4 regions of the Staphylococcus sp. Z5-21 genome follow, and region 3 is predicted to be linked to each of the others. Evidence: riboswitches for the same ligand, from Rfam matches in the RefSeq annotation. Region 3 holds a riboswitch; each other region holds the start of a gene.
What was found. A riboswitch is a leader RNA that binds a small molecule or an ion and turns the genes downstream of it on or off. The one in region 3 is predicted to bind thiamine pyrophosphate.
Positions count from the first base shown of each region.

Region 1: another riboswitch for thiamine pyrophosphate. It lies ahead of M1D64_RS00395 (thiamine phosphate synthase); the one in region 3 lies ahead of tenA (thiaminase II).
Region 2: another riboswitch for thiamine pyrophosphate. It lies ahead of M1D64_RS07800 (3-oxoacyl-ACP reductase); the one in region 3 lies ahead of tenA (thiaminase II).
Region 4: another riboswitch for thiamine pyrophosphate. It lies ahead of M1D64_RS09145 (ECF transporter S component); the one in region 3 lies ahead of tenA (thiaminase II).

Region 1 is NZ_CP096462.1:88,969-92,186, reverse strand. Features, by position in the region: gene xylB (xylulokinase) at 1-908, shown strand, start outside; TPP riboswitch at 1,083-1,191, shown strand; gene M1D64_RS00395 (thiamine phosphate synthase) at 1,258-1,845, shown strand; gene thiO (glycine oxidase ThiO) at 1,829-2,944, shown strand; gene thiS (sulfur carrier protein ThiS) at 2,941-3,141, shown strand; gene M1D64_RS00380 (thiazole synthase) at 3,143-3,218, shown strand, end outside.
Region 2 is NZ_CP096462.1:1,587,669-1,590,886, reverse strand. Features, by position in the region: gene M1D64_RS07805 (LLM class flavin-dependent oxidoreductase) at 1-1,203, opposite strand, end outside; gene M1D64_RS07800 (3-oxoacyl-ACP reductase) at 1,225-1,977, opposite strand; TPP riboswitch at 2,084-2,182, opposite strand; gene rpsP (30S ribosomal protein S16) at 2,396-2,662, shown strand; gene rimM (ribosome maturation factor RimM) at 2,888-3,218, shown strand, end outside.
Region 3 is NZ_CP096462.1:829,224-832,441, forward strand. Features, by position in the region: gene M1D64_RS04000 (transglycosylase family protein) at 119-835, shown strand; TPP riboswitch at 966-1,064, shown strand; gene tenA (thiaminase II) at 1,142-1,831, shown strand; gene thiD (bifunctional hydroxymethylpyrimidine kinase/phosphomethylpyrimidine kinase) at 1,824-2,645, shown strand; gene thiM (hydroxyethylthiazole kinase) at 2,638-3,218, shown strand, end outside.
Region 4 is NZ_CP096462.1:1,830,092-1,833,309, forward strand. Features, by position in the region: gene auxA (lipoteichoic acid stability factor AuxA) at 1-554, opposite strand, end outside; gene graF (glycopeptide resistance-associated protein GraF) at 855-989, shown strand; TPP riboswitch at 1,240-1,341, shown strand; gene M1D64_RS09145 (ECF transporter S component) at 1,428-2,003, shown strand; gene M1D64_RS09150 (ABC transporter ATP-binding protein) at 2,016-3,218, shown strand, end outside.

The sequences.
Region 1 (3,218 bases), 740 kb from region 3:
GTGTTGACCATATTTATCCTGAGCTCGTGACTTCTGATGCCTTTGTAGGCTACGTCACTAAAGACATAGCTAGACAATTAGGCCTAAATCATGATGTTGCAGTATTTGCAGGTGGCGGAGATAATGCATGCGGCGCGCTCGGTTCAGGAGTGGTCGATGAAAATCAAACGCTGTGTAGCATTGGTACTTCTGGCGTTATCTTAACGAGTGAATCTGACAAGCAATACGACTATAAACACAATATGCATTATTTTAATCACGTCGTAAACGATATGTCGTACGTCATGGGCGTCACACTTGCAGCTGGCGATAGTTTGACATGGTTAAAAAATCATATGCTCCCGCATTTAAGCTATGAACAAATTGTTGCACAAGCTGAATCATCCACATTAGGCAGTCATGGTCTATTATTTACACCATACTTATCCGGGGAACGTACTCCGCATGGTGACGCAAGTATTCGAGGGAGTTTTATAGGACTAAAAACGTCGCATCATAGCAGTGATATCGCGCGTTCCGTGATAGAAGGCATTACTTTTTCTTTATATGAATCCATTAACTATCTACGTCACATGGGTAACAATATTGAACATGTGATATCCATTGGTGGTGGCGCAAAAAGTGACTTTTGGTTACAACTCCAAGCCGATATCTTTAATGCTAAAATTAAAAAATTGAAATATGAAGAAGGACCTTGTATGGGCGCAGCCATGCTCGCTGTCTTAGGTTTAGGATGGTATCCGGATGTAGCGCATATGACAAAGCATTTTATAAAATATGAACATAGCTTTGAACCTGATGCCAAAAGACACGAACAATATATGGCTTATTTTGAATTATATAAAGCTGTTTATCAGCAAACACAAGCCATTACAAGTAAATTACTCGAAATATCTGACGTTGATTAACGCTAAAAATATTTTTCTGGAGTGAGCGCCATAGAGTGTTCAACCAGTTAATTCAATATCGTAATATACACATTTGTTTTTAAGTGAAACTTGCAAAAAGGAATAGAATACGTTAGATTGTAGATAATTATTCAGAAAATTAGTGAAACGTATTATTAAAAATTAAATAGTTTGAGAAACCACTGGAAGTGCCTTGTAAAAGGCTGAGACCGAAGTAGTAACTTAGGAATTCCCTGAACCTGATCCAGTTTGTACTGGCGTAGGAAAGTGGCGTTTAGGTATATTACTCGTTATTTCAACGTCATTTTTCCAGCCGGAGAAGTGACGTTTTTTTAATGAGGTGAATTATATGTTTATAGCCATTACTGAATTTGAAAATTTAGATTCAGACGATATTCAACATTACACAACCATAGCATCCGTTATTGATTATTTAATGATACGTACCCCTATGTCACAACAGCAACTGATAGATTGGATGAATCGCTTAATACAGGCAGGGTTTCCGAAAAATAAAATCATTATTCATAGTCATATTATAGTTTTAGAACAATGCCATTTATCAGCAATCCATTTTAGAGAAGCTGACACACGAATAAAGGATTTTAAAAAGTCACACCCTCATATTCAAATCAGTATGTCGACACACCACGAGGAAAGTGTCAAACAAGCACAAGCACTCAATTTAGATTTTATATTGTTTAGTCATATTTTCAGAACAAATTCTAAGCCTAATCAACCACCACGAACAAAGTCAGAAATTGATAAAGCATTACAGTACTCTATACCAACCGTAGCACTTGGGGGTGTGAATGAACAAACCTTGAATGATTTGCCGAAAGGATTTGATGGGATTGCAGGTATAACGCTATTCAGACGAAAAAACAGAGAAACGATGGAATTATTAAGGGAGCGATGGAATGAATACCAAATTTGATGTCATTATTATTGGATCCGGTGTAATAGGTATGTCGATTGCAAGAGAATTAAGTCAAAAAGGCCTGCGGATAGCCATTATAGATCGCAATGTTCGCGGTATGTATGCCTCTTACGCAGCTGGAGGTATGTTAGGTGCACATAATGAATTTACGGAATCTTGTAGTTTATTTCATTTAGCAAGACAATCTCAAGACATGTTTCAATCCCTTAAAGATCGTTTGCTGTCTGAGGTCGGTCTAGATATTGAATATTTGGAAAGCGGCCTAGTTAAAATGGCAAAAAATGAGACAGATAATCCCATTGTGGAACAGCAATTCCAATTTCTACACCAGCACGATTCGAACACGCAATTATTATCTTCCAAGTCCCTTGAAGCCATTACAGACAATAACGTTCAATCTCAAACTTTAACCGCGATGCTGATACCTAAAGATCATCAAGTCAACGCGAATCAATATACCAAAGCCCTATTACTTTCCTTAGCCAAACGCCATATCCAATTGATTGATCATAGTGAAGTTCAAGCAATTACAAAGCAAAATAACGGCTATACAGTCATGACGCAAAAAGACACGTACCGCGCCGAAAAGGTTGTCGTTGCAGCTGGTGCTTGGAGCGGTCAATTATTAAATCAATATTTTTCCCAAAATCCTGTCACGGGTGTCAAAGGTGAAGTACTCTTAGTCGAACACCCCACGTTAAACCTGCAGACCACCCTATTTATGACAAATGGTTGCTATATCGTTCCAAAAAAGAATCACCGTTATTTAATCGGTGCTACGAGCTATGTTGATGATTATTCTATCGGCGTGACGAAACCCGGAAAACATTGGCTGTGCAAACAAGCGCAACACTACGTACCAAACTTAGCAAACAGTAAACTGATTCATCAATGGTCTGGTATCAGACCGACTTCAACAAACGGTCAACCCATTATGGATGAAGTAGACCATCATTTATTCGTTGTTACGGGTCATCATCGCAACGGCATTCTGTTATCACCACTGATTGGTTTAAAAATGAGTGAATGGATTGAAAGTGGACGCAGACCCACTGAATTTGAAGACTTTTCAATTGAAAGGAGCTGTAAAACATGAAATGCGTTATAAACGGTGATTATTTTACTTTTAATCAAGCAGTCAGTATCCAAGCTATTTTACAAGAATTAGAGTTGGATGCCGATAGAGTCATTGTTCAGCATAATGAAAATTTAGTAAAACAAGCAGATTTTCAAGCAGTAAAGATTAATGATCAAGATTGTCTTGAACTATTAGAATTTGTAGGAGGCGGATAAAATGTTTAAAATTGGTGACTTTGAATTAAAAGCGAGATTATTATTAGGTACAGGTAAGTTTGACAACGAAGCGATAC
Region 2 (3,218 bases), 760 kb from region 3:
TTCTAAACTATTTGGAAATTCTGGAGGCATTAAGTTAAAACCATCCGCAACACCCGCGTCAAACCAGCGTTCCATTTCATCTACAATATCCTTTGGTGTTCCGATGAGTGTTAAATGCCCACCTCCAGCACTTAAATAACCTAATAACTCACGTAATGTTGGATTTTTATCTTTAATGATTTCTAGCACAGTTTGATAGCGTCCTTTAGGTCCTTTAAAAGATTCGACAGGTGATAATGGTGGTACCGGTTCATCCAAATCCCAGCTATGGCAATTTTGACGAATAAAAAAGGCTAATTGATTTAAAGCGGTATCAACTTCTAAAGATTCATCGAGTTTTTGTTTTTTTGCATAAGCTTCTTCATAAGTTTGTCCGACATATGTAACTAATCCAGGAAATACTTTCAAACTATCTATGGGCTTACCTTCTTGTATCAATTTTTGATTTAATTTGTTCTTGAAAGCGCTAGCTTGATTGAAATTCCAAGCAACAGCATAAACTGCATCAGCATATTTAGTTGCTAATGCGATACCAGGATCGGAGGCGCCCGCTTGCATTGCAATGGGTTTCTCTTGAGGGCTACTTGGGGTTGTTAAAGGTCCACGGACATTGAAATGTTCTCCTTCATGATTAATAGCGTTGATTGCTGATGGATTGATTAACTTATTATCTTCTTTATCGTGTAAAAAGTCATCCACTGACCATGATTCGAGTAAACGATTCATCACTTGTGCAAATTCATCTGCTTTTTTATAGCGTTCCTCGTGTTCAGGTAAATGGTCCATACTATGATTAGCAGCTTCCATATCAGTCATTGACGTTACTAAATTCCAACCAGCACGACCTTGACTCATATGGTCTAGACTGAGTAGTTGTCTAGCAGCTGTGAATGGATTGGAGAATGTACTAGATATCGTAGCAACTAGGCCCACATGTTGTGTAACTTGTGATATTGCTGCTAAATTAACGAGGGGATCAAACCAAAATGCAGGCATATCACTTTTCGAACTAGCTGGAAAAGATTGATTGTCAGCAAAAAATATGGCATCAAATAAGCCTTGTTCTGCAGTTCTTGCTAATGATTGATAATAAGTAATATCACCAATACGCTCAATGCTTGAATGTGGCATACGCCATGCAGCCTGATGATGGCCACAAGCATAGATAAGTACACCGATGTTTAAATGTTGTGCTTGTGTCATTGAATGACTCAGTCCTCCTTATTAGTTCATTGTTAAGCCACCGTCGACTGTAAAATTTTGACCTGTGATGCCATTTGCTTCATCTGATAAGAGATATGCAACCATATTAGCAACATCTTGTGGTGCGGTTACCTTTTTTATTGGAGTGGTTTGAGCAATTAAATCGAATACTTCAGTAGTGGTACTTGCACTTGCATCCGTTGTCTTTAATAAGCCGCCAGAAACGACATTAGATGTGATACCATATTGACCTAATTCTGCAGCTAAATTGCGTGAAAAACCAATCAAACCAGCTTTAGCTGTTGTATATTCATGATAAGGGACGACAGGATTTTGAAATAAATTTGTACCAATTGAAATGATATGGCCATTTTGTCTTTCGATGAATTGAGGTATAACACTTTGACACAAATTAAAAGCAGCTTTCAATGTACCATCAATTTGTTGTTGATAATCCTCCCATGTAAGGTCAACAAATGCTTGTTGTTGAACAGGGTCAAATTTAAAGCCAACAAGTGCATTATTGACTATAGCATCTATGTGACCAAAATATTGCGTAGCTTTCTCAACTAACGCGTCTATTTCATTGCGTTTTGTAACATCTGCTTGGATAGCGATTGATTGATGAGTTCCAATTTCATCTACAAGTTGTTGTGCAGCTTGTCTGCTGTTGTGATAGTTTATGACAACGTTATGTCCTTGTTGCGCCAATGTGTTCACGATTGTCGCACCTAATCCTCGACTGCTACCAGTTACAATTACAGTTTTTTTCATTTTATACACTCCTTATTTTCTATAAAAAAATACACAACGCTCCTGAAAGAAGGTTGTGTATAATGAATATCGACATATGTATCAAAGTACTTCAAAATATTGAAATATGCTAGACTTCACACTTTCCTCCGCTAGTTTAAACTAGATCAGGTTCAAAGGGTTTGAGTCAGACTCATCTCAGTTAGAAACACCCCTAGTGCATTTGTTATGTAATTTAAGTTAAATGTATATTTTTTAGTGAATTATGTCAAGTTAAGGGTGATTAAGGAGATGTGGCTTCCCAAGAATTAAAGTAGAAAAAGAATTTTGCGTAATAATGAAATTGGTAAAGAAGAAACTCTTTACAAATTATTGAATTACTGTTATTATTATTTCTTGTAGAAAATAAAAACTATGAAAACAAAAGGAGCGAATATAAATGGCAGTTAAATTACGTTTAACACGTTTAGGTTCAAAAAGAAATCCATTCTATCGTATCGTAGCAGCTGATGCTCGTGCACCACGTGACGGTCGTAATATCGAACAAATCGGTACTTACAACCCAAACAATGTGAATGCAGCTGAAGTTAAAATCGACGAAGAATTAGCACTTAAATGGTTAAAAAATGGTGCGAAACCAACTGATACAGTTCATAATATCTTATCAAGAGAAGGCATCTTGAAGAAATTTGACGATCAAAAATAGGATTTCGACAAATAAACAAATATATGATTTGTAAGGGTACCTTGAAGGGTACTCTTTTTTTATAGACATTATCGATAATAATATAAGCAAGTTGATATTTTAAAAATGTCATTACATGAATATTGTATTTGTGTCACTGCTTATAACTTCACATGTTATAATAATAAGACAAATCATAGCATACATAATCAATTTTAATAGATAAATAATAGTGGAGGCACGTATATGAAGGTAGAGATAGGTAAAATTGTTAATACACATGGTATTAAAGGAGAAATAAAAGTAAAATCAAATTCAGATTTTACAGAAACACGCTTTCAGCCTGGGGAGCTTGTAATTATTGAACGTAAAAATAAAGAGCCATTAGAATTCACAATTGCTTCTTATCGTATGCATAAAGGTCTTCATATGTTGACATTTGAAGGCATTAATAATATTAATGATATTGAATATTTAAAAGGTGAAACCATTATGCAAGAACGAGATCATGAAGAAATAGAACTCGGTGAACATGAATTTTATTATTCAGATATCATTGGTTGCACTGTATTTGATG
Region 3 (3,218 bases):
GGCCGATTTTTTTTATTTCACTGTAACCTACAACGATTTTTTGAATGTTATAGTTGTATTTGCAAATTAATCATAAATAAAAATAAACTTAATTACCTTATAGGAGGACTTTTTTACAATGAAAAAAACAGTAGTAGCATCAACATTAGCAGTTGGACTTGGCGTAACAGGATTCGCAGCAGGAAATTCAGCAGACGCTTCAGAACAAGGCGTTGACAAAGCACAATTAGCACAACAAGCTCAAAGTAATTCAGAATCATTAAATGCAGCACCAGTTCAAGACGGTGCTTACGACATTAACTTTAACTATAATAATACTGACTATAGTTTCCAATCAGATGGTCAATATTGGACTTGGAGCTATGGACAAGGTTCAACTAATGCACCAGCACAAGAAACTGCTGAGCAACCAGAACAAGTTGAACAACCACAACAAACTGAGCAAGCTTCAACTGAACAACCAGCACAAGAAGCTGCACCACAAACTGAAGAAACACAACAACCACAACAAGAAGCAACTACACAAACTACTTCAAGCTCAAATGAATCAACTTCAAATGAATCTAGTTCAAGTGAAGCTTCAGAAGGTTCATCAGTAAATGTTAACTCTCATTTACAAGCAATCGCGCAACGTGAATCAGGCGGCGACCTTAAAGCTGTTAACCCATCATCAGGTGCAGCAGGTAAATATCAATTCTTACAAAGCACATGGGATTCAGTAGCACCATCTGAATATCAAGGTGTATCACCAACAGAAGCACCTGAAGCAGTACAAGACGCTGCAGCGCAAAAACTTTATGATACAGAAGGCGCTTCACAATGGGTTACTGCATAAAAAATTAAGTGTAGTAATGAACTTAAGATAAATATTTAAAGCTGGGACATATAGGTCTCAGCTTTTTTTATAGTCAGTTATTTTGCAAATTTGTCAGTATTTTGTTATCTTTTAATTAAACAAAATATAAAAACGCTACTAGGGGAGCCAGTTGGCTGAGATGATTAAATTCAGACCCTTACAACCTGATTTGGTTAATACCAACGTAGGAAAGTAGTTTAATCTAAAGTTGGGGTATAAATCCTCGCTATTAATTAACTACGTTTCTGTCGGGAATGTAGTTTTTTTATTTATAGGAGGATTTTTGTGTTATTTTCAGAACAGTTAAAAAAAGAAGCTAAACCAATTATTAATCAAATCTACCACGATCCGTTTATACAAGGTATGTTACATGGGAATTTACCGATTGAAGCAACCAAATTCTATTTAAGAGCAGATGCTTCTTATTTAAATGAATTTGCGAATATATACGCGCTGTTAATTCCAAAAATGGAGAACTTAAATGATGTTCGATTTTTGGTTGAACAAATTCAATTTATCGTAGATGGTGAAGTGGAAGCACATGAAATTTTAGCGGATTATGTCCAAGAAAGTTATAATGAAATCGTACAAGAGAAAGTTTGGCCACCGAGTGGCGATCATTATATTAAACATATGTATTTCAATGCGTATGCTAAAGAAAATGCCGCTTATACAATTGCTGCAATGGCACCTTGTCCTTATGTTTATCAAGTCATTGCTCAAGAAGCATTAAGGGATAAAGAATTAAATAAAGATTCTATTTTAGCTAAATGGTTTGAATTTTATAGTACTGAAATGGATGAATTAGTTATTGTATTTGATAATTTAATGGATAAATTGACGAAACATTGTAGCGAAAAAGAAAAAAATGAGATAAAACAATGCTTTTTACAAAGTACAGTACATGAAAGAAACTTTTTTAATATGTCATTTAATGAAGAATCATGGTCATATGGAGGTATGAAAAATGAATAAACCCAATATTGCATTGACAATTGCTGGTACTGATCCAACAGGAGGTGCTGGTGTAATGGCAGATTTGAAATCTTTTCATGCTTGTGGCGTATATGGTATGGCGGCTGTTACAAGCATTGTTGCGCAAAACACTAAAGGTGTACAACATATTCACAATCTTGAGTCACAGTGGTTATCTGAACAACTGACAAGTGTGTTTGATGACGAATTACCACATGCCATTAAAACTGGTATGATTGCTTCAAAGGAAATGATGCAATTAATTCAAGAATACTTAGTGAAATATCCTGAGATACCATATGTTATTGATCCAGTTATGTTAGCTAAAAGTGGTGATTCATTGATGGATGATGACGCGAAAGCAGATTTACAAAATATATTGTTACCCTATGCAACAGTAGCGACTCCAAACTTACCAGAAGCTGAAGAAATCACTGGATTAAAGATTGATAATGAGGCAGCGATATATAAAGCAGGCAACATATTTATTAATGAAATTGGGAGTAAGGGTGTTGTTATTAAAGGCGGACATGCTGAAGATTTAGAAACTGCTAAAGATTATTTATTTACTAAAGATGAGGTCTATACGTTTGAAGAACCTCGTTATGATACGCAGCATACCCATGGTACAGGTTGTACTTTTTCAGCAGTAATTACAGCTGAACTGGCAAAAGGTAGAACGATTTATGACGCAGTGAAAAAAGCTAAAAAATTTATTTCATTAAGCATTAAATATACGCCAGAAATTGGTCAAGGTAGAGGACCTGTAAATCACTTTGCATATATGAAAAAGGTAGGTCTAGATGATGAATAGTTTAAATAATGTAAGAACGAATAATCCACTCGTTATTTGTTACACAAACGATGTCGTAAAGAACTTTACGGCAAACGGACTTTTAAGTTTAGGTGCAAGCCCAGCAATGAGTCAAGCACCAGAAGAAGCGATAGATATGTTAACACCTGCTAATGCACTGCTCATTAATATTGGTACTTTAACTAAAGATAGAGAGCAGGACATTTTAGAAATTGCTAAAACAGCTAATGAAGTAGGCACGCCAATTGTATTTGATCCAGTTGCTGTTGGTGCATCCCAATATCGCAAGGATTTTTGTAAAACTTTTTTGAATACTGTAGATGTAGCAGTTATAAAAGGGAATGCATCTGAAATTTTAGCGTTGATAAATAATGATGCTAAGATGAAAGGAACGGACAGTGATGATAATTTAAATGCGATAGAAATTGCCAAAGAAGCGCATAAACGATTAAATAGTGCGATAGTCATCACTGGCAAAGAGGATGTTGTGATTCAAGACAATCAAATATATCAACTGAATAATGGATCGGCTTTGTTGGCTAAAGTAACGGGTGCAGGCTGTTTATTAGGTGC
Region 4 (3,218 bases), 1.0 Mb from region 3:
TCGCTTTCAATTCTTCCGTATAAAACAATTTGCGTTATTAAGTAACTTATCCCATAACTGAAAATAATCCATAAATAATGATATTTTCTATGTTCTGTATTTAACTCGTCCTTATAAACGATATAACCAATATGAATTGCAAATGGTATTACGAAAATAATAGCAAAAAAGCTATAAACTTGAGTCATCAATATCAGTGTTATAATGAAAAAAAGAATACCAATAACTAAAAAGAATACTGAAATATCATAGTCATATCTTGTCGTTCTATATAAAGTAAAGCCAATCATAATGACACCAATACCAAATAAAGCAATAATGATGGCACTAATTATCGGGAAATTACCTATGTAATTACTCATTACTCTAATTATTTCACCAAAAAATGCATTTATAAAATCCCATACATTATGAATGTGCAAATCAATTTTACCTTTACCATTTAATTTATTAATTAATGGTAAATTAATTAAAATGATAAGACCTGTGAAAAGCGAAACGATGCCTATAACATAACTATATAATATCTCAGCGTGTTTCTTCAAAAAAGACATACCATTCACCTCAAAAGTTATTATATATGAACATTTAGTTCTTGTCTTTAATTATCTAATAAATAAGTCCATAGTATGATATAAAATGACTTATAGTCAAATTTCCACTTACAATTCATGTTTAAACAATTTTATAAATTTAACTTATTAAGTACATTATCGATGCATTATTTAGATTATCCATTAATTAACATTAATCTCATATCAAACTATTGTAATTATATTGAAGTGTTTATATTTTATTCAATTGTGGTACATACTAAATATAGATAATCTTAACTATGAAGGAGTGCTTTAATTATGAGTAAAGAAGAATTAAATAAAGAAGCAGCTGAAAAAGCTAAAAAAGCAGAGGATAAATTAAAAGAAGAAAAAGAATCTGCAAAAGATAACACTGAAGAAACTAAACAAAATATTCAAGATACTTTAGACTAGTATAGATACTTGGTATTAATAGTAATTCAATATAAATGTAAATCCGATATGGGAGTGCGACATCAAATCTTATCAAAATGAGGTTTGTGTCCACTCCTATTTTTTAATGGTTTTATAATTTGATTACGTGTAATAAACTTAAATAACAACGTTTGTCCTTAAAATAATCACTCTATTAACCAACAATTTTTTAGCATAACCTTGACATAAACGTCGAAAAGTCATACATTATAATTAAATTTAAATAAATCATTCGCACTAGGGGTGTTTTGTGACTGAGATGAGGTATACCCTCAAACCCTTTGAACCTGATCTAGATTAAACTAGCGTAGGAAAGTGTATTGCGATATCACTGAGTAACTTTGGTATCCGTATGCCTATATAAAAACGCGCAACTTTCTAGAAGGTTGTGCGTTTTTTATATTAGGAGGAACAATGATGTCAAAAGGTTTAAAACTATCCGAAATACTTGTAACTGTGCTTATCGCAGTTGTTTTCGCCATTATTTATAATGTTTGGAATTTTGTCTATAAAGCTGTACAGGTAACTGGACTTCATTTTGAAGAACTCACTTATGGTGCCTGGTTTATGGCAGCAGTCGTAGCTTATCTCATAATTCCAAAAGCCGGTATTGCTGTGCTTGCAGAATTTGCTGCAGGTGCTGGTGAAACAATTGTAATGGGTCGTTTTGATATTGCAACGATGGTCTATGCATTATTACAAGGCTTAGCTTGCGAAATTATATTTGCTATTTTTCGATATAAATCACGTTCAGCAATGGTTGCAATGCTAGCAGGATTTTTAGCTTCAGTTGCAACACTACCTTTAGATTTTGCCTATGGTTATCTAGGAGAAGTCGCGGGTTGGAATCTTGCTTTATACATCATATTTAGATTAATTAGCGGTATTATCGTTGCCGGTCTCTTATCTTATTATATTGTTAAAGCACTTGACCAAACTGGTGTAACAAAATTATTCAGACCAGCAACCCAGAGTGATTATGACAATCTATAAGGAGTAATAATGTTGATAGCTACTAAAAATTTACGCTTGAAATATCCAAATGGTCAAAAAAAAATATTCGACAATTTGTCTATTCAAATAAAAGATAAAGAAAAAGTATTATTATTAGGTCCTTCTGGCTCAGGTAAAAGTACTTTATTAAACGTACTTAGCGGCATTGTGCCAAACTTGATAGGTTTGCCGTTAAAATATGATGCTTTAGAAGTCGATCCTTCAAGTGGTGTCATATTCCAAGATCCAGATACTCAATTTTGTATGCCTAAAGTTTATGAAGAGCTTGCATTTGTACTAGAAAATCAACAAGTTCCTCGGGAAGAAATGGATCATCGTATTGAGGAAGCGCTAATGACAGTTGGATTAAACGTGGACAAAAATCAATATATTAATGAATTAAGTGGCGGTATGAAACAAAAACTTGCGATTGCTGAGACAATTTTACAACAAGCAACGACACTATTTTTAGATGAACCTACCGCGATGTTAGATGTAGAGTCAACTGCTGATTTATGGCAAAAAATTCAATCATTGTGGCGAGACCAAACTGTACTTATAGTAGAACACAAAGTCGAACATATATGGCAACATGTCGATCGTGTCGTTTTAATGAATTATGATGGTGCTATCATTGCAGATGCCCCACCTTCTCAAATTTTAAATGATTATGAAGCGCTATTAACTGAATATGGTGTTTGGCATCCAAAAGCTTGGCATTCTGCACCAAAAGCGCTAAACTTTTCAGATTCTGATTCATCTCATTTTAATTTCCAAATTCAAGATGCAGTTATTAAACGTGGAAAGCAGCAACTCATTAACATTCCTAAGTTAAATGTCAATGCGGGAGAATGGATATCCATTACCGGGTCCAATGGTTCAGGTAAAACTTCACTGCTCGAATCAATGATGCAATTAATTAAATATGAAGGTCAGATGTACATCAATCATCATATTTACACTAAAATTAAATCTGCAGCAAAATCTATGTATCTTGTGTATCAAAATCCCGAATTACAATTTATAACAAATTCTGTATACGACGAAATTCATATACAAAACAAAAACAAATTTAATTCAACGGATGAAGCTAAACAGCAAACTGAATCATTATTAAAAACGCTTAACTTAACATCAGTACAAATGCAACACCCTTATGAATTATCTATGGGACAAAAGCGACGTTTAAGTGTTGCCATTGCTTTAAGTGCTTCT